3 regions of the Microbacterium alkaliflavum genome follow, and region 2 is predicted to be linked to each of the others. Evidence: predicted binding sites of a transcription regulator. Region 2 holds the regulator's gene; each other region holds the start of a gene.

Region 1 (10,594 bases), on a different contig from region 2:
GTCGTCGACGTTCGCGGACACGGCAACGGCGTCATCGCTCGTCCCGGTCGAGCCGGTGCAGGCCGAAAGGACCAGGATGGATGCCGCGAGCACGAGCGCGGCAGCGCGCCGAAGGACGGTCCCCATGGCGCTCAGCCTACGGCCCGCCCCGACGGCGGAGGTTCGCCGTATTCTGTTGCACATGACCGACCGGCGACTCGCGATCGACGCCTGGGAGAGCCTCTTCCGCGCCCAGCACGAGGTCTTCGGAGACATCAGCGGCGACTTCGACGGGACGGCGCTGTCCCAGGCCGAGTACGACGTGCTGCTCACCGTGACCCGTGCGGATGACATGACGGCGCGGCTGCGCGACGTCACGGCCAACATGCTCATCAGCCAGCCCAGCGTCTCGCGCCTCGTCGACCGCATGGTCGCACGGGGACTCATCTCGAAGTGTGCAGATCCCGACGACGGCCGCGGCGCCCTCGTGCGCGCGACGGACGACGGCGCATCCGCCTTCCGCCGCATCGCGTCGTCGCACGGCCGGGCCATCGCGGAGCGGATGTCCGTGCTCAGCGACGACGAGCTCGATCAGCTGCGCGAGCTGACCGCGAAGCTGCGACGGCCTCAGCTCGGCTGCTGACCCCACGCCGGGGCCGTCTCGCCTGCTCCCGGTCCCCGAGCTTGTCGCGGGGTCGAGCCTGAGCCTTCCGCAGAACAGCGCTACGGCGTGCGCCGGCGCAGCGTGAGCGACGCGAGGATCAGCGACCCGACGAGGAACCCGAGCACGACGAGCAGCGGTCCGTAGACGTCCCATCCCTCTTCGCCGGCGGTCACGGCGTTGATCGCGTCGATGGCGTAGCTCAGCGGCAGCACCTTGCTGATCGCGTACAGCGCGTCGGGCATCTGGTCTCGGGGCATGAACAGGCCGCCGAGCAGGATCTGCGGGAACACGATGAGCGGCATGAACTGCACAGCCTGGAATTCCGTGCGCGCGAAGGCGCTCGCGAGCAGCCCCAGCGCCATGCCCAGCACCGCGTCGGAGACGGCGACAAGTCCGAGCTGCCACGCCGGCCCGTCGGTGTTGAGTCCGCAGACCAGCACGGCGAACGACACCGTGACGATCGCCTGGATGACGGCCATGAGGCCGAACGCGAGCGCGTAGCCCGTGATGAAGTCGGCCTTGCCGATCGGCGTCGTCATGAGCCGCTCGAGCGTGCCCGAGCGACGCTCCCGCAGCGTCGTGATCGACGTGATGAGGAACATGATGATGAACGGGAACAGTGCCAGGATCGGCGGTCCGTAGATGTCGAAGACGCCGTCCTGGTCGCTGAAGAGCCAGGCGAACAGCCCGACGAGCAGGCTCGGCGCGATGAGCATGAGCGCGATCGACCGCGGGTCGTGGCTCAGCTGCCGCAGGACCCGTCCGGCGGTGGCGAAGGTGCGCACGCCGTTCATTCGGATGCCTCCTCCCGCGCCTGTCGCCGCGTCATCGGATGATGCGCCTGGGCCGAGGCCGCGGCATCCCTTTCGATGAGCGCCAGGAAGGCGGCATCCGGATCCGACTCCCCCGTGTCGGTGAGCAGGCGAGCGGGTGTCGTGTCGGCGATGATGCGCCCGGCCCGCAGCAGCACGATGCGGTCGCAGCGGAGGGCTTCGTCCATCACGTGGCTGCTCACGACGATGGTCGCACCCGCCTCGGCGACGCCGCGGAAGATCTCCCACAGCTCGGAGCGCAGGAGCGGGTCGAGGCCGACGGTCGGCTCGTCGAGCACGAGCAGCTCCGGCGTGCCGAGCATCGCGACGGCGAGCGACACGCGCTTCTCCTGCCCGCCGCTGAGCGAATCGACGGTCTGCTTGGCCTGGTCGGCGAGCCCGACCTGCGTGATGACGCGGTCGACGTCGGAGGTCGGCGCGCCGATCAGCCGGGCGAAGTAGCGGAGGTTCTGCTGGATCGTCAGGTCGCCGTACACCGACGCGGCCTGCGTGTCGTACGAGACGCGGCGACGCTGCACCTGCGTGCCGCCGGGATCGGAGAGCACCGTGACGGTGCCGCCCGCGATCTTCTGCACGCCGACGATCGAGCGCATGAGGGTCGTCTTGCCGCAGCCGGACGGACCCATGAGGCCCGTGATCTGGCCGCGCGGGATGTCGAGATCGATACTCTTGAACACCTCGGTGGTGCCGCGGCGCACGTGCAGTCCGCGCACCTCGACGGCGTTGCCCTCAGCCACGGCGAGCACCTCCGATCGCCCCCTTATTCATCATGTGATGAATAGTCCTCCGCGGTGTGATCGACGTCAAGGCTCACTCCGTGAGGTACCGCTGCACCGTCGGCGCGATGCGCGCGATGAGCTCGTCGACCGACGCCGACGCGACCGCCGGCAGCTTGAGCACATGCCGTGCGATGAGCAGGCCCGCGACCTGCGACGCGACGAGGCTCGCGCGCAGCTCGGCGTCGGGCACGTCGAGCTCGGCGGCGATGCGGCCCAGCAGCTCCCGCGAGAGGAAGCTGGCGAGGAGGGGCGTCGCGAAGCGGTTGCCGAGCGCCGAGCGCAGGAGCACGACACCGCGCTTGCGCACGTCGGGCCGCTCCCACGCCTCGAGCACGTAGCGGACGAGGTGCTCGCCCAGCTCGTCGCGCGGACCCGCCAGGATCGCGGGCACGTCGACGTCGGGCCGCATGGGCGCACCGACGGCCTCGGCGAACAGGTCGGCCTTCGTGCCGAAGTAGTGGTGCACGAGCGCAGAGTCGACACCCGCTCGCGTCGCGATGCCGCGGATGGTCGCACCGTCGTACCCGTGCTCGGCGAACTCGTCGACGGCCGAGCCCAGGATGCGGTCCCGGGTGCCCGACTCTCCTCCGCGCGGGCGGCCCCGGCGACGGGGTGTCGGCACGGCGTACTCGGGCATGGCGTCAGCCTAGAACGCGGCGCCGCCCCGAGTCTTCGGACTCGGGGCGGCGCCGGTGGGAAGAGTCAGCTCACTGCTCGACGGGCTGCGGCTCGTCGTGGCTCTCGTGCGCGAGGATCGTCGGCTGCTCGGCATCCGACGTCACCTCGATCTTGCGCGGCTTGGCCTTCTCGCTCACGGGGATCGTGACGCTGAGCACGCCGTTGTTGTAGTTCGCCGTGATGCGCTCGGTGTCGATACCCTGCCCGAGGTTGAGCTGGCGGAGGAAGCTCGCCGCCTCGCGCTCGCGCGTGATCCACTTCACGCCCTCGCCGGTGGTGAGGGTGCGCTCGGCGCGGATCGTGAGCAGCTGCCCGTCGACGTCGATATCGACCGACCCCGGGTCGATGCCGGGCATGTCGGCCGTGAGGACGTAGTGGTCACCGTCACGGTAGAGGTCCATCGGCATGCGGCGGGGTCCGCGGCGCGTGTCGAGAAGGCTCGAAGCGAGGCGGTCGAGGTCGCGGAACGGGTCGTACTGGGCCATTTCTCTCTCCTTCTGTCGGGGTGTTCCTTGTGGTCTTGTGAACTTGAGTCGACTCGACTCAACTACGTTCAATTTAGCACTCAAACCCCGAGAGTGCCAACGGTTCGCGCACGGCGAACACTCCTTCTGGGTGTGCCCCGCACGCTCGGTTGCGGCGATTTGCAGTGGGGATCGCCAATCGGCGCAACCAAACGCTCGACCTGTTTGTTCGCTTGCGGCGATTGGCAGACGCGGGTGCCAATCGGCGCAACTGAAGGGCGGGCGCGCTCCTCCCCAGACCCCGCGCGCGTGCCACCCTCCACAGACTCGCTGGATGAGTGCAGGCCGAGGCGTGGCCGCCCCGAGCCTCGGGGGATGACTGACCTTCCGGGCCGCCTCGGCGGCGAATTCTCCGTGGCATCCGCTCTCGAATCCGGTGCGAGTCGAGCACGGCTGCGAAGACGGGACCTCCTCGCCCCGTTCTGGGGGGTCCGGATGGTTCTCGGGGACGAAGGCGACACGCCCGGAGAATCAGCGGAACTGCGGAGGCTCCGCGCGCTCGCCGCCCGACTGCCCCGGCACGTCTTCTTCTCCCATGCGAGCGCGGCGATCGTGTGGGGGATCCCGCTCCCCACCGGATGCGCCGGGACCGCACACGTCAGCGTGCTCTCACCACATCGAGCACCGAGTGGGCGAGGAATCGCGGGCCACCAACTGAGACCCGGGTTGGTGCGCGTGCGCACCCCCACCGGGCTCCGTGTCGCCTCACCTGCCTCGACGTGGGCGCAATTGGCAACGACGCTTTCGCTGCGTGATCTCGTCGCAGCCGGCGACGCGATTCTCAACCGACCTCGCGCCCGCGACGGGTCTCATCAGGCGCCTCCCTCGACCCTCGAGGAGCTGGAAGCCGCTGTGGCCGCCGGCCGCCGCGAGGGCATCGCCAAGCTGAAGGCTGCAATCGGCCTCGTACGCGTGGGTGCGGCATCCCGCCCGGAGACTCATTTGAGGCTTGCACTCGCAGAGGAAGGGCTCCCCGATCCGGCGCTCGACTTCGATGTGTTCGCCCGGAACGGCCGACGCATCGGCTGGACGGAGATCGCTTACCCCGAGTGGCACGTGCTCGTCGAATACGAGGGCGACCACCACCGAACGGACGCCAGGCAATGGAACCGCGACATCCTCAAGCACGACCTCTGCCGCGAGGCAGGCTGGACCGTCGTCAGGATCACCGCCGAGCACCTCTACCCGAATTCGCAGGTCGCCGTGGAGCGTGTGCGCGCCGCGCTGACGAACGCGGGATGGCGGCCTGGCACTTCACCCGTTTGAGTTGCGCCGTTTGGCGCGGCCGCGCACCAAACGCCGCAACCGAAACGACGCGTTTGCGCTTGAGCTGCGGCGATGTGCGCGGTGCAACGCAAAACGACGCAAGTGAGCACGACATGAGCCGGGTCAGCACTCGATGACGTTCACCGCGAGGCCGCCCTCGCTCGTCTCCTTGTACTTCGTCGACATGTCGATGCCCGTCTGGCGCATCGTCTCGACGACGGCGTCGAGCGAGACGTAGTGGCTGCCGTCGCCGCGCAGGGCGAGGCGTGCCGCGGTCACGGCCGTCGACGCCGCGATCGCGTTGCGCTCGATGCACGGGATCTGCACGAGCCCGCCGACCGGGTCGCACGTCAGGCCGAGGTGATGCTCCATCGCGATCTCGGCGGCGTTCTCGATCTGGCGGTTCGTGCCGCCCATGACGGCCGTGAGCCCGCCCGCCGCCATCGCGCACGCCGAGCCGACCTCGGCCTGACAGCCGCCCTCGGCACCCGAGATCGAGGCGTTGGCCTTGAAGAGCGAACCCAGCGCGGTCGCGGTGAGCAGGAAACGACGGATGCCGCGCCGGCGGTTCGCTTCGGCGACGATCTCGTCGTCCACGACGTCCACCGCAGCCTCGCCGAGACCGAAGCCGAGCAAGGCGCTGCCGACGAGCTCGCCGTGCGGCGTGACGGCGTTGCCGACGCCGAGGCCCGAGTCGGCGAGGAAGCGCCACCAGTACATCGCGACAGCGGGGAGGATGCCGGCTGCGCCGTTCGTCGGGGCGGTGACGACTCGTCCGCCCGAGGCGTTCTCCTCGTTCACCGCGAGGGCGAAGGCGCCGAGCCACTCGCCGGGCAGCTCACGGTGTCCGGCCGACGAGGCGTCGTCGAGCTGATGCCGGATCGAGGCGGCGCGGCGCTTGACGCGCAGCATCCCGGGCAGTTCGCCGTCGGCGGCGAGCCCCGCGTCGATGCAGGAGGCCATGGCGTCCCAGATCGCGTCGAGTCCCGCGGCGACCTCGGCCTCGGTGCGCAGCGCCTCCTCATTGATGCGCGCGGCTTCGGCGATCGTGAGGCCGTGCTCGTCGCAGATCGCGAGGAGCTCCTCGGCGTTGTCGAACGCGAGCGGGAAGGGATGCGCCGCGACCCTCTGCGCCTCGCCCTCTCGGCGGATGAATCCGCCGCCGATCGAGTAGTAGGTCTCCTCAGCGAGAACCGCGCCGGCGGCATCGAGCGCCGCGAGGGTCATGGCGTTGGGATGCCCCGGCAGCCGCGTCCGCGGCGCGAAGACGACGTCGTCCTTCGCGAACGCGACCTCGTGGGTTCCCGCCAGGAGCAGCCGCCCACCCGGCCAGTCGCTCCACGCGCGGCGCACCGCGTCGGGCTCGACCGTCGCCGGGTCTTCGCCGCGCAGCCCTGCGACGACCGCGTCGGGAGTGCCGTGGCCGATGCCGGTCGCGCCGAGCGAGCCGCAGAGGGTGCAGGTGACGCGCACCGCACGCTCGAGGAGATCCGTCTCACCGAGACGGATGACGAAGTCGCGGGCCGCACGCATGGGTCCGACCGTGTGGGAGCTCGAGGGTCCTACGCCGATGGAGAACAGCTCGAACGCCGAGACATAGGCGCTCACCACTCCAGGTTACTGAACGATCGTTCAGTACAGGCCTCTGGGTGGCAAGACGTCAGCGCGGCTGGAAGGCCACGAGCCCGACGGTGTTCCCCTCCGAGTCGCGGATGAAGGCCTGCCACTCCTCGTGTCCGGCGGGCCCCAGGGTGTCGTCCTCGTGCGTGAAGATGACGTGCGGGTGCGACAGGACCTCGACCCCCGGGCCGAGCCGCTCGATCGTCTCGTGCACGTTCTCGACGTGCAGATAGACCAATGACGAGGGCGCGTTCCGGTCGAGGAGCAGCCGAACGCCGTCGAGGTCGAAGAAGAGGAGTCCCGGCGGGTCGAACAGTCCCGTCGGCTCGGACTCGAGCAGCTGCGAGTAGAACGCCGCAGCGCGCGTCAGGTCGTCAGCGTGCTGCGCGATCTGAACCAGTTCCATGAAGCCTCCCGGGGATGCCGGGCCTCACGCTAGCATCACGGCACGGAGGTGGACATGACCCAGCTCGACGAAGACGTCCAGGCCGCCGCGGCATTCGCCAGGGCGCACACCGAGCAGCACGTCGGCGCCTTCGAAGAGGCGTTCCAGAAAAGGTTCGACGCCCACTTTCCGCGACTGCACGCCCTGTTCCGCCGGCTCTACGGGGATCGCGGCGACGGCCGCGAGGCACTCGCCGACGTCATCGCCCTCGCCGCGGCGAGCTGGCAGGCTCGTCCGCTCGAGCTCAAGGCGCGCGACGATCTGCGCGACGCCGATCCGGACTGGTTCCAGTCGCAGCGCATGCTGGGCGGCGTCTGCTATGTCGACCGGTACGCAGGCGGGCTCACCGGCATCCGGGATCAGATCCCGTATTTCCAGGAGCTGGGCCTGACCTACCTGCACCTCATGCCGCTCTTCGAGAGCCCCGAGGGCAACAGCGACGGCGGGTACGCCGTCTCGAGCTATCGGCGTGTGAATCCGGCGCTCGGCACGATGGAGGAGCTCGCCGAGCTCGCCGCCGACCTCCGCCTCGCGGGCATCTCGCTCGTCGTGGACTTCATCTTCAACCACACGAGCAACGAGCACGGGTGGGCGCAGAGGGCCATCGCCGGCGACGAGGGGTTCGAAGACTTCTACCTCATCTTCCCCGACCGCACTATGCCCGACGCCTACGAGCAGACGGTGCGCGAGATCTTCCCCGACGACCATCCCGGCGCGTTCGTGCAGCTCGACGACGGGCGCTGGATCTGGGCGACGTTCTACCACTTCCAGTGGGACCTCAACTACGCCAACCCCGCCGTCTTCCGCGCGATGGCGGGCGAGATGCTCTTCCTCGCCAACCAAGGGGTCGAGATCCTGCGGATGGACGCCGTCGCCTTCATCTGGAAGCGCCTCGGCACCTCCTGCGAGTCGCTGCCCGAGGCGCACCTCCTGCTGCAGGCGTTCAACGCCGTGCTGCGCATGGCGGCGCCGAGCCTCCTGTTCAAGTCGGAGGCGATCGTGCACCCCGACGAGGTGATCGAGTACATCTCCCCCGCGGAGTGCCAGCTCTCCTACAACCCGCTGCAGATGGCGCTCACGTGGGAGGCGCTCGCGACACGCGACGGGCGTCTGCTGAAGAAGGCCCTCGACGAGCGGCACGCCCTGCCCGATGGCACGGCGTGGGTCAACTACGTGCGCAGCCACGACGACATCGGCTGGACGTTCGCCGACGAGGATGCCGCAGCCCTCGGCATCGACGGCTACCCGCACCGCCGCTTCCTCAACGACTTCTACGTCGGCCGCCTCCCGGGCACGTTCGCGCGCGGGGTGCCGTTCCAGGAGAACCTCAAGACCGGCGACGCCCGTGTCACAGGCACGACGGCGTCGCTCGCCGGCATCGAGGCGGGCGACGACGGCGGTGAGGACCGTGTCGTGCTCGCCCACGCCCTCGCCCTGTCGACGGGGGGCATCCCGCTCCTTTACCTCGGCGACGAAGTGGCGCAGCTCAACGACTACGCCTATGCCGACGATCCCGACACCGCCGGTGACAGCCGCTGGGTGCATCGCCCGCGCCGTCCTGCCGAGGCTTACGAGCAGAGGACTGATGTCGCGACCCCCGCCGGACGCGTCTTCCAGCGCCTCACCCGGCTCATCGACGTGCGCCAGGCGACGGATGAGCTGGCCGGCAACACGCTCCTGCGGTTCGACACCCCGCACGCGTCGGTCGTCGCGTTCCAGCGACCGGGCGTCGAGCTGCTCGCCGACCGCATCCTCGTGCTCGCCAACGTGGGAGACGAGGCGGTGCATGTCGACCCGCTCACGCTCTCCGGCTTCGCCCGCGGGACCGTCGACGTCGTGACGGGCATGCCGCACGATCTCGAAGAGGGGTTCGACCTTCCTGCGCACGGATTCGCCTGGCTGCGCGTGCGCCCGTTGTGGTGATCGGCCCACGGATCACGCCATACGTTGCCTGCTTGCACAAACGCGACGCAACCTCAAGGGGGTGCCCGATTCGCGCGACCGGGGCCAGAGTCAGACCATGACCGCACTAGCTGTAGTTCTGCTCATCGTCGGAGTCGTCCTGCTTCTCTTCGGCGTGTTCGTATCGGCCGCCAAGTTCCTGCTCTGGGTCGGCATCGTCATCCTGATCGTCGCCATCATCATCGGCTTGATGCGCTACATCAGACGCGGCGCCTGATCGCACCGCCCACGACGCGAGGGAGTCCGGTACTGGACTCCCTCGCGCCTTGCGGGCACGATGAGAGCACGTGCTGGCGAGCGCCGATGACGGCGGATTGCGGAGGTTGCTGATGCTGCTGTTCGTGCTCTACGGGATCTTGCTGGTGGGCGGCATGATCATCCTCGGCATCTCGTTCTCGCTGCCCGCGTTCCAGGCGCTGGTCTTCGTGGTGGGACTCCTGATGATCGCGGCGGCCGTCGCGGTGCCGATCACGGCGTCGGCGATAGAGCAGCGGCGCTAGCGCGGCCCGCGATTCTGCACCCGGTCCACAAAGGACTACCGTGGATCGCACACCCCGATCCACACCCTCCGCCATGCCCACTGCCTCCTCCCCTCTCCGCGTGAGCGTCGTCGGCGCAGGACGGCTCGGCACCGCTCTCACCCGAGCGCTCCGCACGGCGGGGGTCGCCGTGCAGGGCCCCACTGGCCGGGGCACACCGGTCGAAGACGCGGACATCGCAGTGTTGTGCGTTCCCGACGCGGAGATCCGGGATGCTGCGCACGCCGCCCGCCCGCACGCGCGCCTCGTCGGACACACGTCGGGCGCCACGACGCTCGCCGACGCGAACGCTGACTTCGGGCTGCACCCGCTCGGCTCGTTCCTGGGCCACGAGGACCTGCCACAGTTCCAGGGTCTCGGATGCGCGATCGCGGGCGGCACGCCCGAGGCGACGAACGCCGCCGCGTGGCTCGCCGGCACGCTCGGGATGACCCCGTTCGCGATCGACGACGAGGCCCGCGCGAGCTACCACGCCGCCGCATCCCTCGCCTCGAACTACCTCGTCACGCTGCAGTCGGCCGCCGAACGGCTCGCGGGTGCCGCAGGGCTCGCACCCGGCGACGCGCGGACCCTCTTCGCCCCGCTCGTACGCGGCACCGTCGAGAACTGGGCCGCGAACGGGCCTGAGGCGGCGCTCACCGGGCCCATCGCGCGCGGCGACGAGCAGACCGTCTCCCGTCAGCGAGCGGCCGTCGCGGCCGACGCCCCCGAGCTGCTCGACCTCTTCGACGTGCTCGCGGACCGCACCCGCGTGCTCGCCCAGCACGCCCGCGCCCTCGCAGAGGGGACCCGCGCGCTTGCCGGCCCCGCGCCCGCCCTCACCGCCCGGAAGGAAACCGCTTCGTGAAGATCGTCCGCACCCGCACCGAGGTCCGCGCGGAGGTCGCCGCTGCCCGGGATCGCGGGAAGATCGTCGGTCTCGTGCCCACGATGGGGGCGTTCCACGAGGGACACCTGTCGCTCATCCGCCAGGCCCGCGCCGAGAGCGACCTCGTCGTCGTGTCGCTCTTCGTCAATCCGACGCAGTTCGGTCCGAACGAAGACCTCGCCGCCTACCCGCGCGACGAGGCGCGTGACGCGCGGCTCGCCGAAGAGTCGCGCGCAGACGTGCTGTTCGCACCGCCCGTCGACGAGGTCTATCCGACCGGCTTCGCGACGAACATCCACGTCTCGGGCCTCACCGAGGTGATGTGCGGCGCGTCCCGCGGTGAGCACCACTTCGACGGGGTCGCGACGGTCGTCACGAAGCTGTTCCAGATCGTGGCGCCGGACGCCGCCTACTTCGGGCAGAAGGATGCCCAGCAG
Region 2 (10,594 bases):
GCTACCGTCGCCACCGCGACGACGTCGCACTGCTGAAGGATCTGGGCGTCGACCGCTACCGTTTCTCGATCTCGTGGGTGCGCGTGCAGCCCGAGCCGGGCGGCCCGGTGCTCCAGGCGGGCCTCGACTACTACCGTCGGCTCGCCGACGACCTCCTCGAGGCGGGTGTCACGCCGTTCGCGACGCTGTACCACTGGGACCTGCCGAGCGTGCTGGAGGAGCGCGGCGGCTGGCTCGACCGCGACACCGCGCTGCGCTTCGGCGAGTACGCCGAAGTCGCGGCGCAGGCGCTCGGCGACCGCATCCGCCACTGGTACACGGTCAACGAGCCCGTCTCGACGTCGCTGCAGGGCTACGCGGTGGGCACGCTCGCACCGGGCAAGCAACTCCTCTTCGCGTCTCTGCCGACGGCGCACCACCAGCTGCTGGCGCACGGCCTCGCGCTCCGCGCGCTGCGCGACGGCGGCGCGGTCGAGGCCGGGATCGTCAACAACCACACTCTCGTGCTGCCCGCGGGGGAGACGGATGCCGACCTCGGCGCCGCCGCCGCGTACGACCTCCTGCACAACCGCATCTTCGCCGACCCCGTCCTGACCGGCGCCTATCCCGACCTCGAAGCGTTCGGCATCCCGCCCATGCCCGTCGAAGAAGGCGATCTCGACCTGATCTCGGCACCCGGCGACTTCTACGGGATCAACTTCTACAACCCGACGACCGTCGCGGCAGCCGCCGAGGGCAGCTCGATCCCGTTCGAGATCGTGCCGACACCGGGCGCCCCCGTGACCGGGTTCGGTCCGGAGTGGCCCATCGTCCCCTCGGCGCTCACCGACCTGCTCGTCGACTTCCGCGAACGCTACGGCGACCGCCTCCCGCCGCTCGTGATCGGCGAGAACGGCGCCTCGTTCCCCGAGCCCGGGCACGTCGAGGGCCCCGTCGCCGACACCGACCGCATCGCCTACCTCGCGGGCCACATCGAGGCCGTGGGCGCAGCCCTCGCTGAGGGTGTCGACGTCCGCGAGTACACGGTGTGGTCGCTGCTCGACAACTTCGAGTGGGCCGACGGCTTCACTCAGCGCTTCGGACTCGTCCACGTCGACTTCGACACGGCCGAGCGCACGCCGAAGGCGTCGTTCGACTGGTATCGCGCACTCATCACGGAGGCCCGCTCGTGACCGCTCAGCACGGCGCCAAGGTCGGCGCGACCTGGTTCATCCTCTTCACGCTCGCGTGGCTCGCACTCTGGACGGTCCAGCTCACGCCCCTCCAGCTGCTGATCCCGCTGCAGCTGAACACGCCGGACGACGCCAGCGGCTGGATCTCCGGAGTCGTCTCCTCGGGCCTCGTGCTCGCGATCGGCGGCGTCGCGGGCGTCATCGCCGCACCCGTCGCCGGCGGCCTCTCCGACCGCACGCGCGGCCGCACCGGGCGCCGGCGCCCCTGGGCGCTCGGCGGCACGTGGCTCGCGACGCTCTCGCTCGTCGGCATCGCGTTCGCACAGGGTCCGTGGGGCGTCGGGGCCGCGTGGGTCGGCGTCTCGGTCGGCGTCGCCGTCGCCTCTGCGGCGTTCACGGCGCTCATCGCCGATCAGCTCACGACGCAGCGGGGGGCCGCATCCGCCGCCGTCTCCTCGTCGCAGGCGCTCGGCATCGTCGTCGGCGTCGGCGTCATCGTGCTCCTCGAGCTCGGCGTCGTGGTCGGCTACCTCGTGCTCGCCGCGTTCATCGGCGTCGTCGGCACCCTGGCCGCGCTCCTGCTGCCCGATCCGCCCGCGCAGGGCGAGGTCGCCGCCGCGCGCAAGGTCCGCACCCTGGGCGAGCGGCTCGCCGCGCTGCGCGACCGCGATTTCGCCTGGCTGCTCGCGGGACGTCTGACCGTCAACATCGGCAACGCCCTCGGCACGGGTCTCCTCCTCTTCTTCCTCCTCTACGGACTGCATCGGGATGCCTCGACCGCCGAAGACGAGCTGCTCATGCTGATCCTCGTCTACACGCTGTTCGTCGTGGCGGCCTCGATCGTGTCGGGGTGGATCTCCGACCGCACCGGCAAGCGCGTGCCGTTCGTCGTCTGGTCGGCCATCGTGCAGGGCGCGGCATCCCTCATCCTCGTCTTCGCACCGTCCCTGACGAGCGCCATGATCGCCGCCGCACTCCTCGGCGTGGGCTATGGCGCGTACATGTCGGTGGGGCTCGCGCTGGGCACCGATCTGCTGCCGTATCCCGAGGACCACGCCCGCGACCTCGGCTTCGTCAACGTCTCGGCGAGCCTCGGCCAGCTGATCGGCCCGCTCCTGGGCGCGGGGCTCGTGGCGCTCGTCGGCGGGTTCTGGCTGCTGTTCCTCGTGGGCGGCGTCCTGTCGATCGTGGGCGGCCTCATGACGTACGCGATCCGCAGCCGCGAGCGCGCCCCCTCAGCCGTCTGACGCCTCGCGTGTCGCGTCCGGCGCCTCGCGTGTCGCGTCCGGCGCCTCGAGCGTCGCGAGCGCGACCTCCAACAGCGCGTTGAACACCTGCGGGCGCATCGCCGTGACGAGGTGCGACGTGCGGGGCACGACGACGAGCTCGGCGTGCTTCGCGAGGCGCAGGAAGAGCCTCTCGTTGACGCGGAGCTGGTCGTACTGCCCGTTGATGAACCACAGCGGCACGTCGATACGGCGCAGCGCCGCGAGCAGGTCGAGCACGGAGAGGCTGCGCAGCGCGAGGTCCTGCGTGTCGAAGGCGTAGCCTCCCGCGCCGAAGTCGGGGCGCGTCTCGGCCGGCAGCGTGCGATCGAGCACCTGGTTGGTGAGCCACATTCCCCGGTCGGGGAGCGCATCGAACCGGCGGGCGAGGAAGCGGTAGGTCTGCAGGCCGATACCGCGGGGGATGGCGGTGCAGGATGCCGCGATGAACCCCGCGACGGGGGGAGGCTCCTCGGCGCCGACGTACTCGATGCACAGCAGGCCGCCCATCGAGTGCCCCGCCAGCAGGACGGGACCGCGGGTCGCGGCATCCCGAACCGCATCGTCGATCGCAGCGAACGCCGATTCGAGCGTGAACCCCTCGCTCATGCGCGCACCGTGGCCGGGGAGGTCGACGGCCCTGACGGGATTGCCGCGTGCGGTGAGATATTCGACCTGCGACCGCCACATCGTCGCAGACGTCCGGATGCCGTGGACGAGGACCACCTGGACGGTCATGGTGCCAGCGTACGAGGCGCGGCGCGCTCCGTAGGCTGACGGCATGCCTCGACTCGCTGAACACATCCTCGGCATGCCCGGCTCGGGGGTGCGCCACATCCTCGAGCAGGCGCTGCGCCTCGAGGACGCCATCATCCTCGCCGTCGGCGAGCCGGGGGAGGAGCCCGCACCCGCGATCCGTGCCGCCGCGGCGCGGGCGTGGGAGGCCGGCCAGACGCGGTACGCGCCGAACGGCGGCATCCCGCCCCTCCGCCGCGCGATCGTGGAGAAGCTCGCCGCCGTGAACGGGTTCCGCCCCGACGTCGAGCAGGTGTGGGTGACCGTGGGCGCGACGCAGGCGCTGCACCAGGCGATGGCGATGACCCTCGCGCCCGGCGACGAGGTGCTCGTGCCCGATCCCGGCTACACGACGTTCACGATGAACGCCCACATGCTCTCCGCAGTGCCGGTGCCGTACCAGCTGGCTCCCGCGAAGGGCTTCCAGCCCGATCTCGTCCAGCTCGAGGCGCTCGTGACCGACCGCACACGGCTGCTCATCGTCAACTCGCCGTCGAATCCGCTCGGGTCGACGTTCGAGCCCGAGACGATCGCCGCACTTCTGGCCTTCGCCGCGCGCCACGACCTGTGGGTGCTCAGCGACGAGTGCTACGAGGCGTTCACGTACGGGATCCCGCACGCGAGCCCCGCCGCGCTCGACACCGACGACCGCGTCTTCTCGGTGTTCTCGACATCGAAGACCTACGCCATGACGGGCGCACGGGTCGGCTGGCTCGTGACGCCCAAGGGCCTGACCGCGACGATGCTGCGCGTGCAGGAGTCGGCGGTCTCCTGCGTCGACATGCCTGCGCAATACGCGGCGCTCGAGGCGATCTCGGGCCCCCAGGACCACGTGCGCGCCGCCGCGACGCACTACCGCGACAACCTCGCCGCCGCGTCGGCGCTCCTCGACGAACGCGGCTTCAGATATCTCACGCCGACCGGCGCCTTCTACCTCTGGATCGACGTGTCGCACTCGAGCGACGGCGACGTCGCGGCGTGGGCGGAGCGGTTTCTGCACGAGCAGCGCGTCGCCGTCGCGCCCGGCAGTGCCTTCGGCCGCACCGGCGAGGGATGGATCCGAGTGTGCTGCGCTGCGCGCCGGGAGGATCTGCTGGAAGGACTCAGCCGACTCCCGGCCCCGGCATCCCTCGCGGCACGGGCTGAGGCGTGACCCCCCGGTAGACTGGGCCGGATATGTCCCCGCGCGCCCTGAAGCCCCTCGAGCCGTCTGCCACGGCTCCCGAGGCGATCCGCAACTTCTGCATCATCGCCCACATCGACCACGGCAAGTCGACCCTCGCCGACCGCATGCTGCAGATCACGGGCGTCGTCGCCGAGCGCGACATGCGCGCGCAGTACCTCGACCGCATGGACATCGAGCGCGAGCGCGGCATCACGATCAAGTCGCAGGCCGTCCGCATGCCGTGGGCCACGGATGCCGGCACCTTCGCCCTCAACATGATCGACACCCCCGGCCACGTCGACTTCACGTACGAGGTCTCGCGCTCGCTCGCGGCCTGCGAAGGCGCGATCCTCCTCGTCGACGCGGCGCAGGGCATCGAGGCGCAGACCCTCGCGAACCTCTACCTCGCACTGGAGAACGACCTCCAGATCATCCCGGTGCTCAACAAGATCGACCTTCCCGCCGCCGATCCCGAGAAGTACGCCGCCGAGCTCGCGAACCTCATCGGCGGCGACCCCGACGACGTGCTGCGGGTCAGCGGCAAGACGGGCATGGGCGTCGAGACGCTCCTCGACCGCATCGTCGAGCAGATCCCCGCCCCCACGGGCGACGCGAACGCACCGGCCCGGGCCATGATCTTCGACTCGGTCTACGACTCGTACCGCGGCGTCGTGACGTACGTGCGGATGGTCGACGGCAAGCTCGAGCCGCGCGAGCGCATCCAGATGATGTCGACGAAGGCGACCCACGACCTCCTCGAGATCGGCGTGTCCAGCCCCGAGCCGACCCCCTCGAAGGGCCTCGGCGTCGGCGAGGTCGGCTACCTCATCACCGGCGTGAAGGACGTGCGCCAGTCGAAGGTCGGCGACACGATCACGAATCTGCGCAAGCCTGCGAGTGAGGCGCTCCCCGGCTACACCGACCCCAAGCCCATGGTCTTCTCGGGCATCTACCCGATCGACGGCAGCGACTACAGCGACCTCCGCGAAGCCCTCGACAAGCTGAAGCTCTCGGACGCCTCGCTGCAGTACGAGCCCGAGACCTCGGTCGCGCTCGGGTTCGGCTTCCGCTGCGGGTTCCTCGGCCTCCTGCACCTCGAGATCATCACCGAGCGCCTCTCGCGCGAGTTCGACCTCGACCTGATCACGACGGCCCCCTCGGTGATCTACGAAGTGCTGACCGACACCGGCGAGCACGTCACGGTCACGAACCCCAGTGAGTACCCCGACGGGCGGGTGGCATCCGTGTCGGAGCCCATGGTCAAGGCGGCGATCCTGCTGCCCAAGGACTACGTGGGCACCGTCATGGAGCTCTGCCAGGGCCGGCGCGGACAGCTGCTGGGCATGGAGTACTTCAGCGAGGAGCGCGTCGAGCTGCGCTACAACATGCCGCTCGGCGAGATCGTCTTCGACTTCTTCGACCAGCTCAAGTCGCGCACGCAGGGCTACGCGAGCCTCGACTACGAGCCCGCGGGCTCGCAGGAAGCCGACCTCGTGAAGGTCGACATCCTGCTGCAGGGCGACAAGGTGGATGCCTTCAGCTCGATCGTGCACCGCGAGAAGGCCTACGCCTACGGCACGATGATGACCGAGCGCCTGCGCAAGCTCATCCCGCGCCAGCAGTTCGAAGTCCCCATCCAGGCCGCCATCGGCGCGCGCATCATCGCGCGCGAGAACATCCGCGCGATGCGCAAGGACGTCCTCGCGAAGTGCTACGGCGGTGATATCACCCGCAAGCGCAAGCTCCTCGAGAAGCAGAAGGAGGGCAAGAAGCGCATGAAGATGGTCGGTCGCGTCGAGGTCCCCCAGGAGGCGTTCATCGCCGCGCTCTCAGGAGATGTCGAGGGCAAGCAGAAGTAGCCTGGAACCCATGCGCCGCGGAACGTTCAAGGACGAGACCGTCGACTACGCCGCCGTCGGGGCGACGCAGGCACCGGATCTCATGCAGTATCCACCGGAGCGCAGCTTCCCGGCGGAGGAGTCGTGGCGCATCGGCAGCGGTGACGCCCGGTTCGCCACGGCGAGCGAGGCGCTCCTGTCGTGGGCGGCGCTTCGCGGGGCGGGGCTCCGCATCAAGGACGTGCGCCCGGCATCCGGCCCGATGTACTCGGGCGTGAGCTTCGACGCCGAGGGCAACCCCGTCAAGCCGAGCCGCAGCGAGGCCGAGCAGCGGTTCGACTCCGACGGAACGCCGTACGTCGCCGCCGGAACGACGATCGTCGTAGAGGGCCGCGTCAAGGGCTACAACGCCGACGGCGAGCTCCGCGTCATCTTCGCCGTCGAAGAGCCGCGCCGCGTGGGCTTCGCCCTCGGCACGGTCGACGGCTCGAAGGTGAGCGGCGAGGAGTCGTTCATGCTCGACTGGCTCGAGAACGACGAGGTGTGGTTCACGGTGCGGGCGTTCGATCGCCCCGCTTCGTTCCTGTACCGGATGCTGCCGGCCATGGCGCGCCGGCGTCGCCGCGAGCTGTTCACGCGCTACCTCCGCGCGATCTCGCCGCTGTACTCGACCCCCGCCTGATGGGCTCCGCACTCCCCATCGGCGAGCCCGCTCCGGCCGACGGGGCGCTGCCGGCAGAGGTCCGCGTCGATCCGGCAACGCCGTTCGGCGTGTACCTGCACGTGCCGTTCTGCCGTGTGCGCTGCGGCTACTGCGACTTCAACACCTACACGTCGGGCGAGCTGCGCGGCGCCCGTCAGGACGAATACGCCGACACGCTCCTGCGCGAAGTCGCCCTGTCACGGGGCGTGCTCACGGGCGCGGGCGGGCTGCGGCCTGCGACCACCGTCTTCTTCGGCGGCGGCACGCCGACGCTCCTGCCGCCCGGCGACCTCGGTCGCATGCTCGCCGGCGTGCGCGACACGTTCGGCATCGCGGCCGGGGCCGAGGTGACGGTCGAAGCCAATCCCGACACCGTGACGGATGCCGTCGCGGCCGAGCTCGCGGCATCCGGTGTCACGCGCCTGTCGATCGGCATGCAGTCGTCGGTCGCGCACGTGCTCGCGGCGCTCGATCGCACGCACGATCCCGAAGCCGTCGCGACGGCCGTCGCCGCCGCCCGGGGAGCGGGGCTGGACGTGAGCCTCGATCTCATCTACGGCGCGCCCGGAGAATCGCTCGCCGACTGGCGCTCCTCGCTCGAGACGGCCATCGCGCTCGAGCCGGACCACGTCTCGGCGTACGCGCTCATCATCGAGGACGGCACGAAGCTCGCCCGGCAGATCCGCCGCGGCGAGGTCCCCGCCCCCGACGACGACCTGCAGGCCGACATGTACGAGCTCGCCGACGACCTCCTCGGCGGCGCCGGCTTCGGATGGTACGAGGTGTCGAACTGGGCGCGCGACGATGCGCACCGCTCGCGGCACAATCTGGCGTACTGGCAGGGGCACGACTGGTGGGGCTACGGCCCGGGCGCGCACAGCCACATCGCCGGCGTGCGGTTCTGGAACGTCAAGCATCCCGCTGCCTATGCCCAGCGGCTCGCGATGGGCGAGTCGCCGGCGGCGGGCCGGGAGCGACCGGATGCCGAGGCCCGCGCCCTCGAGAGCGTGCTGCTGCGCACCCGCATCCGCGAGGGGTTCCCGGTCGCCGAACTGCTCGGCGAGGGCAGGCACGCCGTCGCCGCACTCATCGCGGACGGGCTCGTCGAGGGGCCCGCGGCGCTCCACGGCCGGATCGTGCTGACGCGGCGCGGGCGGCTCCTCGCCGATGCCGTCGTGCGCGCCCTCACCGACTAGACCGCCGGGTCCGATAGAATTGGCACTCCACTCCTGGGAGTGCCAGCCCAGGCGGATCGCGCGTGAGGAGGGCGGGATGGTCACCGATCGAGGACTGCAGGTGCTGCGGGCGATCGTGCAGGACTACGTCGACTCGCACGAGCCGGTCGGCAGCAAGTCGATCGTCGAGCGCCACGCGTTCGGCGTGTCCGCCGCGACGATCCGCAACGACATGGCCCTCCTCGAGGACGAGGAGCTCATCGCAGCTCCGCACACGTCGTCGGGCCGCGTGCCCACCGACAAGGGCTACCGCGTCTTCGTCGACCATCTCGCCGAGCTGCGGCCCCTCACGCCGGCGCAGCGCCACGCGATCGCGTCGTTCCTCGACGGCCCGGGCGACCTCGACGACCTGCTCGTTCGCACCGTCCGCGCCCTCACGCAGCTCACCGGCCAGGTCGCCCTCGTGCAGTACCCGTCGTTCGCGCGTGCGAGCGTCTCGCACGTCGAGCTCGTGCCGCTCGATGCGGGCCGGCTCATCGTGATCCTCGTGACCGACACCGGTCGCGTGTCGCAGCGGCTCGTGCTGCTCCGCCACGAGCTCGACGAGACGACCATCACGCGCGCCCGCACGACCGTCGGCGACCTGATCGTGGGCCGTTCGGTCCGCGACGGCGTGCAGCGGGTCGAGGAGTTCCTCTCCACCGCCGACGACCCCACCCGACACGACGACGCGGCCACGATCGCGATCGTGCGCTTCGTCGCCGAGGAGCTGGACGAGTTCCGGCAGGACCGGCTCGTCATGGCCGGTGCCGCCAACCTCGCGCGCCGCGAGTCCGACTTCCGCGGCAGCATCTACCCGCTCCTCGAGGCGATCGAGGAGCAGGTGACGCTGCTGCGGCTCATGAGCGAGATGGTGGCCGATGAGCACGGTCTCGCGACGAGCATCGGACGGGAGAACGCTTCGTTCGGGCTCATCGAGGCTTCGGTCGTCGCAAGCGATTACGACGCGACGGGAGCGCGCGCCCGCATCGGGCTGATGGGCCCCACGCGCATGGACTATCCGAGCAACCTCGCGGCGGTGCGGGCGGTCGCCCGCTACCTCAGCAGGATGCTCGACGACGACGAGAACGCCCGCTGACGGCGGACTCGACCAGACGATCCCGCGCACGGCGCGGGCGGGAAGGCGATTGTGGCTGACCACTACGAGGTCCTCGGTGTCTCGCGCGATGCGACACCGGACGAGATCAAGAAGGCGTACCGGCGGCTCGCGCGCGAGCTGCATCCGGACGTCAATCCGAGCGAGGAGGCGTCGGAGCGCTTCAAGCTCGTGACGCACGCGTACGACGTGCTGAACGATCCCGAGCAGCGGGCGCGCTACGACATGGGCGGCAGCGACTCGCCGTTCGGCGGCGGCGCGAACTTCGGCGGCTTCGGCGACATCTTCGAGACGTTCTTCGGAGCCGCCGCGGGCGGGCGCCCAGGCCGGCCCCGCTCGCGGCGCGAGCGCGGGCAGGATGCGCTCGTTCGCGTGACCCTGGAGCTCAAGGACGTCGTCTTCGGCGCCCACCGGGACCTCGAGGTCGACACCGCCGTGCTCTGCGACACGTGCCAGGGATCGTGCTGCCAGCCGGGAACCTCCCCGGTCACGTGCGACATCTGCCACGGCAGCGGCAACGTGCAGCGCCAGGTGCGGAGCCTGCTCGGCAACGTCGTGACCAGCCAGCCCTGCAACGTGTGCCAGGGGTACGGCACGACCATTCCGTACCCGTGCGCGACCTGCCAGGGTCAGGGCCGCGTGCGCGCACGCCGCACCGTGTCGATCGACATCCCCGCCGGCGTCGAGACGGGCCTGCGCCTGCAGCTCCCCGGCTCAGGCGAGGTCGGGCCCGCGGGCGGCCCCAACGGCGACCTCTATCTCGAGGTCACGGTGCAGCCGAACGACATCTTCAGCCGCGAGGGCGACGACCTGCTGGCGACGCTCGAGGTGTCGATGCCCGACGCGATCCTCGGCACGACCACGACGATCGAGTCGCTCGACGGCCCCGTCGATCTCGAAGTGCGCCCCGGCGTGCAGGCGGGCGACGTGCTCACGATCAAGGGCCGCGGCATCACGCCGCTGCGCGGCACGCAGCGCGGCGACCTCCGCGTCGGCGTGCACGTCGTGACCCCGACGCGCCTCGACCACAAGGAGCGCCAGCTGATCGAGGAGTTCGCGCGCCGCACGAAGGCGCCCTCGCCGCGACTCGCGGAGTTCCACCAGGGCCTGTTCGCCAAGCTGCGCGACCGCTTCCGGAACGGCTGATCGGATGCCGCTGCACTTCCTTGTCGATGACGTCGCAGCCGGCCGCGGCGACGCCGTGACGCTCACGGGCGCCGAGGCCAAGCACGCCGCGGTCGTCCGGCGCGTGCGCCCCGGCGAGGAGGTCACGGTCGGCGATGGCCGCGGCGTCTGGCTCACGGGCGAGGTGGAGAGCGTGCAGC
Region 3 (10,594 bases), on a different contig from region 2:
GCTGCGGCTCGCGGGCGCCCTCGAGGACGCGTCGGAGCATCCCGTCGCCCGGGCGATCGCGCGTGCGGCGGGCGACGTCCTGCCCGAGCCCGAGTCCTTCCAGAACCTGCCGGGAGCGGGCGTTGCGGGTGTCGTCGACGGCCACGCGGTCGTCGTGGGCCGCCGCGCCATGCTGGCCGACTGGGCGCTGACGCTCGACGGCGTGCTCGACGCCGAGGCATCGCGCCTCGAGGCCGAAGGTCGCACGACGGTCGTCGTCGCCTGGGACGGCGCGGTGCGCGGCATCCTCGCCGTCGCGGACGGCGTCAAGCCGACCAGTCCTGCCGCGATCGCCCAGCTGCGCGACCTGGGTCTGGAGCCCGTGCTCCTGACGGGCGACAACGAAGCCGTCGCGCGGCGGGTCGCCGCCGAGGTCGGGATCGACCGGGTCATCGCGCAGGTGCTGCCGGCCGGGAAGGTCGCCGTCGTGCGCGAGCTGCAGGCGGAGGGCCGGTCGGTCGCGATGGTGGGCGACGGCGTCAACGACGCGGCCGCGCTCGCGCAGTCCGATCTGGGCCTCGCGATGGGCACGGGCACGGATGCCGCGATCGAGGCATCCGATCTGACCCTCGTCCGCGGCGACCTGCGCAGCGCGGGCGACGCCATCCGGCTGTCGCGCTCGACGCTGCGGACGATCCGCGTCAACCTGTTCTGGGCCTTCGCCTACAACGTGGCGGCGATCCCGCTCGCGGCGCTCGGCCTGCTCAACCCCATGATCGCCGGTGCGGCGATGGCGTTCTCGAGCGCCTTCGTCGTCGGCAACAGCCTGCTGCTGCGGCGTTTCCGCAGCCATGCGGACGACCTCGTGAAGGAGACGCGATGACCCTCGCAGACACGCCTTCGGGCACGCCCGTGCACGATCACTCCGCGCACCACGGCTACATCACCGACAAGGACAAGTACCTCAATCGCCTCAAGCGCATCGAGGGGCAGGCGCGCGGCATCCACAAGATGGTCGAGGACGAGAAGTACTGCATCGACATCCTCACGCAGATCAGCGCATTGACTTCCGCGCTCGAGGCCGTCGCCGTCGGACTGCTCGACGACCACCTGCGGCACTGCGTCGTCGACGCGGCGCGGCTCGGCGGGCCCGAGGCCGACGCGAAGATCACCGAGGCGACGCAGGCGATCGCGCGGCTCGTGCGCTGACCCGCCGTCAGGTGAGCTCGGCGACGTCGGACGGTGCGTCGTCGACGATGCGCGACGTGCGCGCACGGCGGGCGGCGACGACCGAGTCGACGGTCAGGAGGATGAGGGCGACCCACACGAGGGCGAAGCCGATCCAGCGCTCCGGCGGCATCGGCTCGCCGAGCACCCAGACGCCGATGATGAACTGCAGGATCGGCGCGGCGAACTGCAGGATCCCGATGAGCGTGAGGGGCGCACGGCGCGCGCCCGCCGCGAAGAGCAGGAGCGGCACGGCCGTGACGACACCGGCCAGGCTCAGGAGCACGGTGTGCAGCGGGGTCCCCTGGCCCATCGACAGGCCGACCGTGAGCGACACGACGACGAGCTGGATGATCGCGATCGGCGTCAGCCACAGCGACTCGAGCGTGAGACCGCTGATCGCGTCGACCGAGGGGCCGATCTGCTTCTTGACGAGGCCGTAGAAGCCGAAGCTGAAGGCCAGCGACAAGGCGATCCACGGGAACGCCTGATACCCCAGGATGATCACGACAACGGCCGAGGCGGCGATCGCGAGCGCCACCCACTGCGTGATCCGCAGCCGTTCGTGCAGCACCAGCACGCCCAGGAGCACCGTGACGATCGGGTTGATGAAGTACCCGAGACTCGTCTCGACGACGTGCCCCGTCAGCGTCGCGATGAGGAAGACCTGCCAGTTGACGTAGATGAGCGCGCCGGCGACCATCGTCCAGACCACGAGCCGGCGGTTGCGCAGGATCGCGACGAGCTTGGGCCACGTGCGCGTGACCGTCAGGAGGATCGCGCAGAAAGCGAGCGAGAGCAGGATGCGCCATGCCACGACCTCGAACGGGCCGGTGGGCGCGAGGAGGAGGAAGTACAGCGGGAGGAACCCCCACATGACGTACGCGATGAACGCGTACACGCCGCCGAGCGCGTGCTCGCGGGAGGGGTCGGAGCTCACCACCTCAGCCTAGGACGACGATCGGGCCCGGCGGCCGCGCGAGGCATCCCGTGCCTGCCGACCACGGCTCGATTCCTGCCACCCCGATATGCGAAAAGACCCGGATGCCGAAGCATCCGGGTCTTTCCAGAAAGTGCAGTCCTCAGCGGACGACGACCGCGAGCACGTCGCGAGCCGACAGGACGAGGAAATCGTCACCGCCGAACTTGACCTCGGTGCCGCCGTACTTGCTGTAGATCACGCGGTCGCCGACAGCGACGTCGAGCGGGACGCGGTTGCCGTTGTCGTCGATGCGGCCGGGGCCCACCGCCACGACCTCGCCCTCCTGGGGCTTCTCCTTGGCGGTGTCGGGGATGACGAGGCCACTCGAGGTGGTCTGCTCGGCCTCGACCTGCTTGATGACGATGCGGTCCTCGAGCGGCTTGATGGAAACCGACACGGGTCTACCTCTGCTTTCCTTGAGACTTCAAGACTCGTTAGCACTCACGGGCGGCGAGTGCTGAATCAGTCTAGGCGGGCCGCTGGCACTCACGCAACGTGAGTGCCAATCAGCGTCATACGGCAATACGCTGGCGACATGGACCTGGCCGAGCTCACGGCACTGCTGACGCCTGAGGGACTGCGCCTTCTGGACGAGCTTCCGCCCATCGAGAGCGCCGACGACGTCGCGCGGACGGTCTCGCGCCTGCGCGCAGCCGGGCACTCCCCCGACCTCGTCTCGGCCGTCGTCGGCCAGTCCCGCCTGCGCGTACGCGCGCAGGCGAAGTTCGGCGGCTTCGCCGAGCGCATGCTCTTCACGCGCGCGGGACTCGAGCAGGCGACGCGGCTCTCGATCGCCGGGCGGCACGCGGCGCGGTTCCGGGATGCCGGCATCACGACCGTCGCGGACCTCGGGTGCGGCATCGGGGGCGACGCGCTGGGCCTCGCGGCGCTCGGGCTGCGCGTCCTCGCGGTGGACGCCGACGACGTGACGGCCGCGATCGCCGCGTACAACCTCGCGCCGTTCGGCGACGACGTGAGCGTGCGGTGCGCCCGTGCGGAGGACGTCGATCTCGCCGGTGTCGACGCCGTGTGGCTCGACCCCGCCCGCCGCACCGCCGGACACGGTGAGACCTCGCGCACGCGTCCCGAGGACTGGTCGCCGTCGCTCGAGTGGGTGTTCGACCTGGCGGCGCGGCATCCCGCCGGCGTCAAGCTCGGACCGGCCCTCGACCGCGCGCTCATCCCCGACGACGTCGAGGCGCAGTGGGTCAGCGCCGACGGATCGACGATCGAGCTCGTGCTGTGGTCGGGCGCGCTCGCGCGCGACGGCGTGCGCCGGTCGGCTCTCGTCGTCCGCGGCGACGCCGCGGCGGAGCTCACGGCGGAAGGGGATGCCGAGGACGAGCCCGTGCGGCCACTCGGCGCCTTCGTGCACGAGCCCGACGGCGCCGTGATCCGTGCGCGGCTCATCGGCGACGTCGCGCGGTCGCTGAAGGCCGGGATGCTCGATGACCACATCGCCTATCTGACGTCGGATGCCGCCCTCACGAGTCCGTTCGTCGCATCGTTCCGCGTGCGCGAGGAGCTGCCCGCCGACACGAAGAGGCTCGGGAAGGCGCTGCGCGACCGCGGCATCGGGCGCCTCGAGATCAAGAAGCGCGGCGTCGACATCGACCCGGCCGTCCTGCGGAAGTCCCTCGCACTGCGCGGCGCCGGGTCGGCGACGCTCATCATGACCCGGATCGGCAAGCGCCGGGTCGCGCTTTTGGCCGACCGCGTCTGAGCAGAGGCCTCAGATGAGCCCCGACGCGACGGCGGCGAACAGCAGCCACCCCGCGCTGTAGAGGATCGAGAGGGCGCCCAGCGCGATCGCCCACACGGCGACCGCGCGGCTCTCGAGCGGACGGCGGAGCGCCATGATGCCGGCCACGATGCCGGCGATGCCCAGCGGGAAGCCCCAGCCGACGAAGAGCGAGACGACGAGTCCCAGGATCGAGAAGAGGAGCGCCCACCCGCCGACGCCCCGTCGCGGCGCCTCCGGGGTGGGCATCGCCCAGCGGATGTCGATCGGCTCGCTCTCGGGCTCGGCGGGAGCCGACTGGGTCGTGATCTCGACCGGCGCCGTGGGCAGGCGCGAGAATCCGCCGCGATGCGCGCCGGGCAGCACCGACTCGGATGACACCTCAGCGACATCGGGCGACGGCGGCTGGGTCGTCGCGGACGGCTGTCGGGCGAGCGGGGCCGCCGGCGGGGTGGTCGGGGTCGGCGGCGGGGTGGTCGGGGCCGGGGTGCGCGGCGCCTGCGCCGACGGCGACGGCGACGGCGAGGCGGCGGGCTCGGCCCCGTCGTCGTCGCGCGGTCCGGTCATGCCACGGCCTCCTGCGCGACCTGGATCTCGGTCACGGGCAGCGTGGAGTCGGCGCCGAAGGCGAGCGTCGACGGCGGCCGGCCCGACATGATGAGCTCCGATGCGAGCGCTGCGATCATCGCCCCGTTGTCGGTGCACAGCGACAGCGGCGGAATGCGGACGGTCACGCCCGCGGCATCCGCCCTCTCGATCGCCACGTCGCGCAGGCGCTTGTTGGCGATGACACCGCCCCCGAGGAGGAGCCGGGGCACGTCGTGATCGCGGCAGGCCGCGAGCGCCTTCGTCACGAGCACGTCGACGACGGCCTCGCGGAAGGAGGCGGCGACGTCGGCGACCGGGATCGTCTCGCCCGCCGCCTGGCGCAGCTCGATCCAGCGCGCGACCGCGGTCTTGAGGCCCGAGAAGGAGAAGTCGTAGCGGTGCTTCGCCATGTCGGATGCGCGCGACAACCCACGCGGGAAGGGGATGGCGTTCGGGTCGCCCACGGCGGCCGCCCGGTCGATCTCGGGGCCGCCGGGATAGGGCAGCCCGAGGAGGCGGGCGACCTTGTCGAAGGCCTCGCCGGCCGCATCGTCCATCGTCTCGCCGAGCAGCTCGACATCGGTCGTGAGGTCGCGCACGAGGAGGAGCGACGTGTGCCCGCCGCTCACGAGCAGCGCGACGGTGGGGTATTCGAGGGGCGGGGCGCCGGCATCCAGGATGTCGGCGGCGATGTGGCCCACGAGGTGGTTGACGGCGTAGAGCGGCCGGTCGAGGGATACCGCGAGGGCTTTGGCTGCGCCGACGCCGACCATGAGGGCGCCCGCGAGCCCCGGGCCGGATGTCACGGCGACGGCGTCGACGTCGGTGAGCGCGACACCCGATTCGGTGAGCGCCGCCTCGATCGAGGGCTGCAGGGCCTCGAGGTGCGCGCGGGCGGCGACCTCGGGAACGACGCCGCCGTACCGGGCATGCTCGTCCATCGAGCTCGCGATCGTGTTGGAAAGCAGCGTCCGGCCGCGGACGATCCCGATGCCGGTCTCGTCGCAGCTCGTCTCGATGCCGAGCACGAGGGGCTCGGATGCCTCGGGAGCCTGTCGAAGGGTCACGTGCACGCTCCCGCGTCTTCCGGGTCGTTCTTGCGCGCCGTCGACCAGCCGCCGAGATCGAGGCGCATGACGACGGCGTCGACGTCGTCCGGCTGGTAGTAGCGCGGGCGGCGGCCGACCTCGGCGAAGCCCTCGGAGGCGTAGAGAGCCTGCGCGACGGGGTTGTCGGCGCGCACCTCGAGGAACACCTCCTGCACGTCGCGGGTGGATGCCTCGACCAGGAGCGCCTCGAGCAGCGCGCGTCCGCGACCCCGGCCCCGCGCGGCTTCCGCGATCGCGATCGTCTGGATGTCGGCATCCCTCGACCCCTGCGGCGCGCGCAGGCCCGCGTAGCCGATGACCCGGCCCGCTTCCTCGTCGACGACGTAGCAGCCGTGCCGCGACGCGAGCTCCTCGCGCATCATGGCGTCCGACCACGCGTCGGTCGGAAACGACGCGCGCTCGAGCGTCATGATCGCGGCGAGGTCGTCGGGCGTCGCGCGGCGCAGGCTCATGCCGTCACCCGCTTGGGCCCCGCGGAGGGCGTCACATCGGGCGAGCGGAGGTAGAGCGCGTCGGGCGGACCGATCGTGCGATCCGCCGCGACCGCGCGCGCCGCCGCGAGGGCGAGCATCGCGGCGGGGATGCGGTCGGCGTCGCGGCGCAGGACGCGGCGTTCGGCGAGGATTCCGTCGAGCTCGTCGCGCGGCGCGAGCGCGGGCTCGGCGAGGCGGATCGGGAGGCCGTCGTCGTCGATGCCGCGGTACACCGTGAAGGCGAACTCGCGACGGCGCGCGTCGGTCACGACGGCGAACGCGTCGTCCTCGGAGTTGTCGCGGCCGCCCGTCAGCGCGGAGTGCAGGAGCAGCTCGAGCGCGACGGCGTCATGGCTCGCGACGGGGATCACCGGAACCCCGCGGCCGAGTGCGAAGGCGCGCGCCGCCGCGATGCCGACGCGCAGCCCCGTGAAGGGGCCGGGCCCCATGCCCGCGGCGACATACGTCACGTCGCCGGGGTCGATGGATGCCTCCGCCAATGCCTCGGCGATGAGCGTGCCGATCACCTCGGCGTGCCCCCGCGGGTCGGTGCTCTCGCGTTGCGACCGCACGACGCCGTCGGGTTCGACGACGGCGACGGCAGAGCCGAGGGACGTGTCGATGCCGAGGATCACGCCCTCCAGGGTAGTCGGGACCGTCGGAGGGCCGGGTCTGCCCGCGAGCCGATACGGGTTCGGCGAGCCGATACGCCTCAGACGGTCGCTCCCGTATCGGCTCGTCGGGAATGTATCGGCTCGACCCTAAGGACGCCGGGTCACCGTCACGACGCGGGGTGCGGCGGCATCCATCTCGGCAGCCGCCGGACCGCTCGTGCCGCAGGCGGAATCGACTCCCGCGCCGCCCCATTCGCGTTCGAGCTCGACCTCCCACCAGGAGTCGGCGAGGCCGTCGACCATGCCACGGCCCCACTCGACGACGACGACCGATCCGGCCAGGTCGATGTCGAGGTCGTCGAGCTCCACGGCCGCACCGAGCCGGTAGGCGTCGACATGCACGAGCGGGGCGCCGCCGACGAGCGACGGATGCGTGCGGGCGATGACGAAGGTCGGGCTCTGCACGGGTCCGCGCACGCCCAGACCCGCCGCGATACCGCGCGTGAGGGTCGTCTTGCCTGCGCCCAGCGGACCGGTCAGCACGACGAGATCGCCGGCGCGCAGCATCCCCCCGATCTGCTCGCCGAACCGCTCCATGTCTTCGGGGGCGACGATCTCGTGCCGGCCCGCGATCGCGTCGAGTCCGGTCACGACGAGACCTGCCGACGCGGCACACGCGGCCCGATCCGCGTGACGATCTCGTAGTTGATGGTCGACGCGGCTGTCGCCCACTCGTCGGCGGAGGGCACGCCGAGCGTCGGGTCGCCGAACAGCACCGCCTCGTCGCCGACGACGACCGGGAGGTCGCCGACGTCGACGACGAACTGGTCCATCGCGATGCGCCCCGCGACGGCGAAGCGCGCGCCGTTGATAGTGACGGGACCGCCGCCCGACGCCTGTCGCGGCACGCCGTCGGCGTAGCCGAGCGGCACGAGGGCCAGCGTCGTCTCGCGCTCGGCGCGGTAGTCGTAGCCGTACGAGACGCCGTGCCCCGCGGGCACGCGGCGCACGGCGGCGACGGGTGCGCGCAGCGTCATGGCGGGGCGCAGGCCGAGGTCGCCGGCATCGCGGTCGTCGAAGGGCGAGAGGCCGTAGATCGTCACGCCCAGTCGCACGCAGCCGAGCCGGGACTCGGGGAGCGCGAGCGCCGCGTGACTCGCCGCGATGTGGCGCAGCGGTGGGGCGAGGCCGACCGATGCCGCGACGGCGACGCCCTCGAGGAAGACGCGCAGCGCGGCGCGGTCGTCGTCCGCGGACGCGTTGGAGAGGTGGCTGAACAGGCCGACGACGCGCAGCCGGCCGATGCGCTCGAGGCGCGCAGCCTCGGAGAAGACGACGTGGTAGTCCTCCGGTGGGATGCCGTTGCGGCCGAGGCCTGTCTCGAGCTTGAGGTGCACACTGACCGGGCGGCCTGTGGATGCCGCGGCCGAGGCCTGCAGCAGCTGATCGAAGCTCGAGATGCCGAGCTCGATTCCCCTGCCGGCGGCCTCGCGGAAGTTCGCGCCGGGGGCGTGCAGCCACGCGACGATCGGCGCGGTGATCCCCCCGCGTCGCAGCGCGAGCGCTTCGCCGATGTCGGCGACTCCGAGCCGGGCCGCACCGCCGTCGAGCGCGGCAACGGCGCTGCGCACGGCGCCGTGCCCGTAGCCGTCGGCCTTGACGACGGCGATGACCTCGGAGTCGGTCAGGCGGCGCAGCTGCCGCACGTTGGCGGTGATGGCACCGACGTCGATCGTGGCTTCGCGCAGCACGCCGGCGGGCAGGCGGCTCATGCGTCCGCCTCCGCCACGACGTAGGCGGTCGCGAGGTTCGCGTCGTGCGACATCGACAGGTGCAGCTTCGTGATCCCGCGCCGCTCGACCACGTCCTGCGTCGATCCGCTCAGGACGAAGTAGGGACGGCCGGATGCCTCGGACGCGATCTCGACCTCGGTCCAGTGCAGTCCGTCCGACCCGCCGAGCGCCTTGATGAGCGCTTCCTTGGCGGCGTAGCGGGCGGCGAGGGACCGCGTCGAGCGCTCCCGCTCCGCCGCGGAGAAGAGCCGCTCGAGCAGGCGGGGCGTGCGCGTCATCGTGCGTTCGAACCGCGGAATGTCGACGAGGTCGACGCCGATGCCGACGATCACGTGGCCTCCCCTCGTGCCGCGGCCCTGGTCGAGCTCGGGAGCGGCATCCGTCACCCTATCGCGCCTGCCGCTCGGACCCGGCGGCGCCAGAACGGTAATGCATCGCGCTGATCCTGTGGCGGCGGGGCGAGTGCGGCGCTACCGTCCTCTGCAGTCCAGCACCCACCCGCCGGAACCACACCAACATCTGGCTCCTCGAAGATGAGAGTCGGCCACCGTGTCACGCCCAGTCTCGCCGTATCCGCATGCCATCATCGCCGTGATCATGACGGTGACTCTGACCACCGCGGCGATCCCGCTCGTCGGCGAGCCGGCTCGCGCGAGCGCGGCCGACGTCTACGACGCGATGCGAGACCGTCACGTCGCCGACCTGATCGGCGTCGTACCCGGGAGCGACGGGGTCGGCGACCTGTCGCGGTCGACGGATCGCGTCGCGGATGCCGGCGACAGCGCGTGGCGGGCCCTCCGGCCCACGACGAGCGCCTCGACCGAGCCGTGGCCCGATCTCGCGACGGGCGCCGCCAGTCGTCAGCTCTACTACGCGTACCAGCGCACGGTGGCGATGGCGACGGCGTTCCGCACCCCGGACTCGGCCCTGACCGGCGATCTCGATCTCCTGGCCGACACGATCTCGGTCGCCGAGTGGCTCAATACCTACCGCTACAACACGACGGTCGCGAAGGACGGCGACTGGTGGTTCTGGGAGGTCGGCATCCCGATGGAGGTGAACGACCTCACGAGCCTGCTGTACGCCCGGCTCACCGCCGACCAGCGGTCCCGCTACATGGCGGCGGTCGCACGCTTCGTGCCGAAGCCGACGCGGACCGGGGCCAACCTCGCGTGGTCGGCGTGGATCGTCGCCCTGCGCGGAGTGCTCACGGCGCAGCCGGCGAAGATCGACGAAGCGGTCTCCGGCATCCGCCCTGCGCTCCGCGACACCGCCTCGGGCGACGGCTTCCGCGCAGACGGCTCGTTCGTCCAGCACGACCGCTTCGCGTACACGGGCGGCTACGGGCTGTCGCTGCTGGAGACGGTGTCGCGGCTGTACTACCTCGTGGAGGGGTCGCCGTGGGAGTCGACGGATGCCGCGGATCGCTCCTTCTACGACCGCATCGAGTCGTCGTACGCGCCCGTCATGTGGTGCGGCGACCTCCTCGCCGATGTGCGGGGGCGCGAGATCTCGCGGGAGGCATCGTCCGACGGCGCGGGCGGGGCGAGCGTGCAGGGGTCGGCGCTGCGCCTCGCGGACACGGCGCCCGCCGACGTCCGGGAGACCATCCTGTCCCGCGCGAAGCAGTGGCTCGAGTGCTCTGCCGACACCGTGTCCAGCGTCGAGGCGGCGGGTTCGCGGAGCGACGTCGTGCGCGCGCGACTGCTCCTCGCCGATACCGGCGTGCGCGCCGCCTCAGGCGGCGCCGGCGGTGCTGTCGCCCTCAACGGGATGGACCGGTTCGTGTCATCGGACTCCCGGTTCGGATTCTCGGTCTCTCTGTCGAGCAGCCGGATAGGCGGCTTCGAGTCGATCAACGACGAGAACCTCCGCGGCTGGTACACGGGCGACGGGATGACGTCGCTGCGCGTTGGAACGGGCGGGCAGTTCGACGGCGGCTACTGGGCGACCGTGAACCCGTACCGGATGCCGGGGACGACGGAGGACACGATGCGCCGCGCCGCGGCGGAGGGATCGCGGTATGCCTCGCCAGAGGCGTTCGTCGGCGCGCTCGCCACCCCGGACGGGTCGACCGGCATCGCGGTG

Evidence for each region. Region 2 encodes HrcA, which represses chaperone genes, less so after heat shock. Its sites were predicted from a motif close to TTNGCACTCGNNNNNNNCGAGTGCNAA; they were not measured.
Region 1: a site for HrcA is predicted at 3,492-3,518, ahead of ACH3VR_RS00405 (Hsp20/alpha crystallin family protein). Genes of this name have one in related genera too.
Region 3: a site for HrcA is predicted at 2,668-2,694, ahead of groES (co-chaperone GroES). Genes of this name have one in related genera too.

What each region holds. Positions count from the first base shown of each region.
Region 1 covers NZ_JBIQWL010000001.1:77,603-88,196, reverse strand. The annotation lists gene ACH3VR_RS00430 (DUF2207 domain-containing protein) at 1-126, opposite strand, end outside; gene ACH3VR_RS00425 (MarR family winged helix-turn-helix transcriptional regulator) at 182-622, shown strand; gene ACH3VR_RS00420 (ABC transporter permease) at 703-1,437, opposite strand; gene ACH3VR_RS00415 (ABC transporter ATP-binding protein) at 1,434-2,213, opposite strand; gene ACH3VR_RS00410 (TetR/AcrR family transcriptional regulator) at 2,287-2,892, opposite strand; gene ACH3VR_RS00405 (Hsp20/alpha crystallin family protein) at 2,963-3,418, opposite strand; gene ACH3VR_RS00400 (hypothetical protein) at 4,187-4,723, shown strand; gene ACH3VR_RS00395 (L-serine ammonia-lyase, iron-sulfur-dependent, subunit alpha) at 4,847-6,331, opposite strand; gene ACH3VR_RS00390 (VOC family protein) at 6,384-6,749, opposite strand; gene ACH3VR_RS00385 (amylosucrase) at 6,804-8,711, shown strand; gene ACH3VR_RS00380 (hypothetical protein) at 8,809-8,967, shown strand; gene ACH3VR_RS00375 (hypothetical protein) at 9,038-9,250, shown strand; gene ACH3VR_RS00370 (DUF2520 domain-containing protein) at 9,324-10,136, shown strand; gene panC (pantoate--beta-alanine ligase) at 10,133-10,594, shown strand, end outside.
Region 2 covers NZ_JBIQWL010000002.1:272,758-283,351, reverse strand. The annotation lists gene ACH3VR_RS06310 (GH1 family beta-glucosidase) at 1-1,172, shown strand, start outside; gene ACH3VR_RS06305 (MFS transporter) at 1,169-2,419, shown strand; gene ACH3VR_RS06300 (alpha/beta fold hydrolase) at 2,408-3,175, opposite strand; gene ACH3VR_RS06295 (pyridoxal phosphate-dependent aminotransferase) at 3,219-4,385, shown strand; gene lepA (translation elongation factor 4) at 4,409-6,256, shown strand; gene ACH3VR_RS06285 (DUF1990 family protein) at 6,267-6,917, shown strand; gene hemW (radical SAM family heme chaperone HemW) at 6,917-8,134, shown strand; gene hrcA (heat-inducible transcriptional repressor HrcA) at 8,211-9,251, shown strand; gene dnaJ (molecular chaperone DnaJ) at 9,303-10,415, shown strand; gene ACH3VR_RS06265 (16S rRNA (uracil(1498)-N(3))-methyltransferase) at 10,420-10,594, shown strand, end outside.
Region 3 covers NZ_JBIQWL010000007.1:66,380-76,973, forward strand. The annotation lists gene ACH3VR_RS17045 (heavy metal translocating P-type ATPase) at 1-862, shown strand, start outside; gene ACH3VR_RS17050 (metal-sensitive transcriptional regulator) at 859-1,188, shown strand; gene rarD (EamA family transporter RarD) at 1,196-2,149, opposite strand; gene groES (co-chaperone GroES) at 2,289-2,585, opposite strand; gene ACH3VR_RS17065 (THUMP-like domain-containing protein) at 2,724-3,911, shown strand; gene ACH3VR_RS17070 (hypothetical protein) at 3,921-4,496, opposite strand; gene tsaD (tRNA (adenosine(37)-N6)-threonylcarbamoyltransferase complex transferase subunit TsaD) at 4,493-5,584, opposite strand; gene rimI (ribosomal protein S18-alanine N-acetyltransferase) at 5,581-6,078, opposite strand; gene tsaB (tRNA (adenosine(37)-N6)-threonylcarbamoyltransferase complex dimerization subunit type 1 TsaB) at 6,075-6,734, opposite strand; gene tsaE (tRNA (adenosine(37)-N6)-threonylcarbamoyltransferase complex ATPase subunit type 1 TsaE) at 6,861-7,310, opposite strand; gene alr (alanine racemase) at 7,361-8,485, opposite strand; gene ACH3VR_RS17100 (holo-ACP synthase) at 8,482-8,838, opposite strand; gene ACH3VR_RS17105 (polysaccharide lyase 8 family protein) at 9,056-10,594, shown strand, end outside.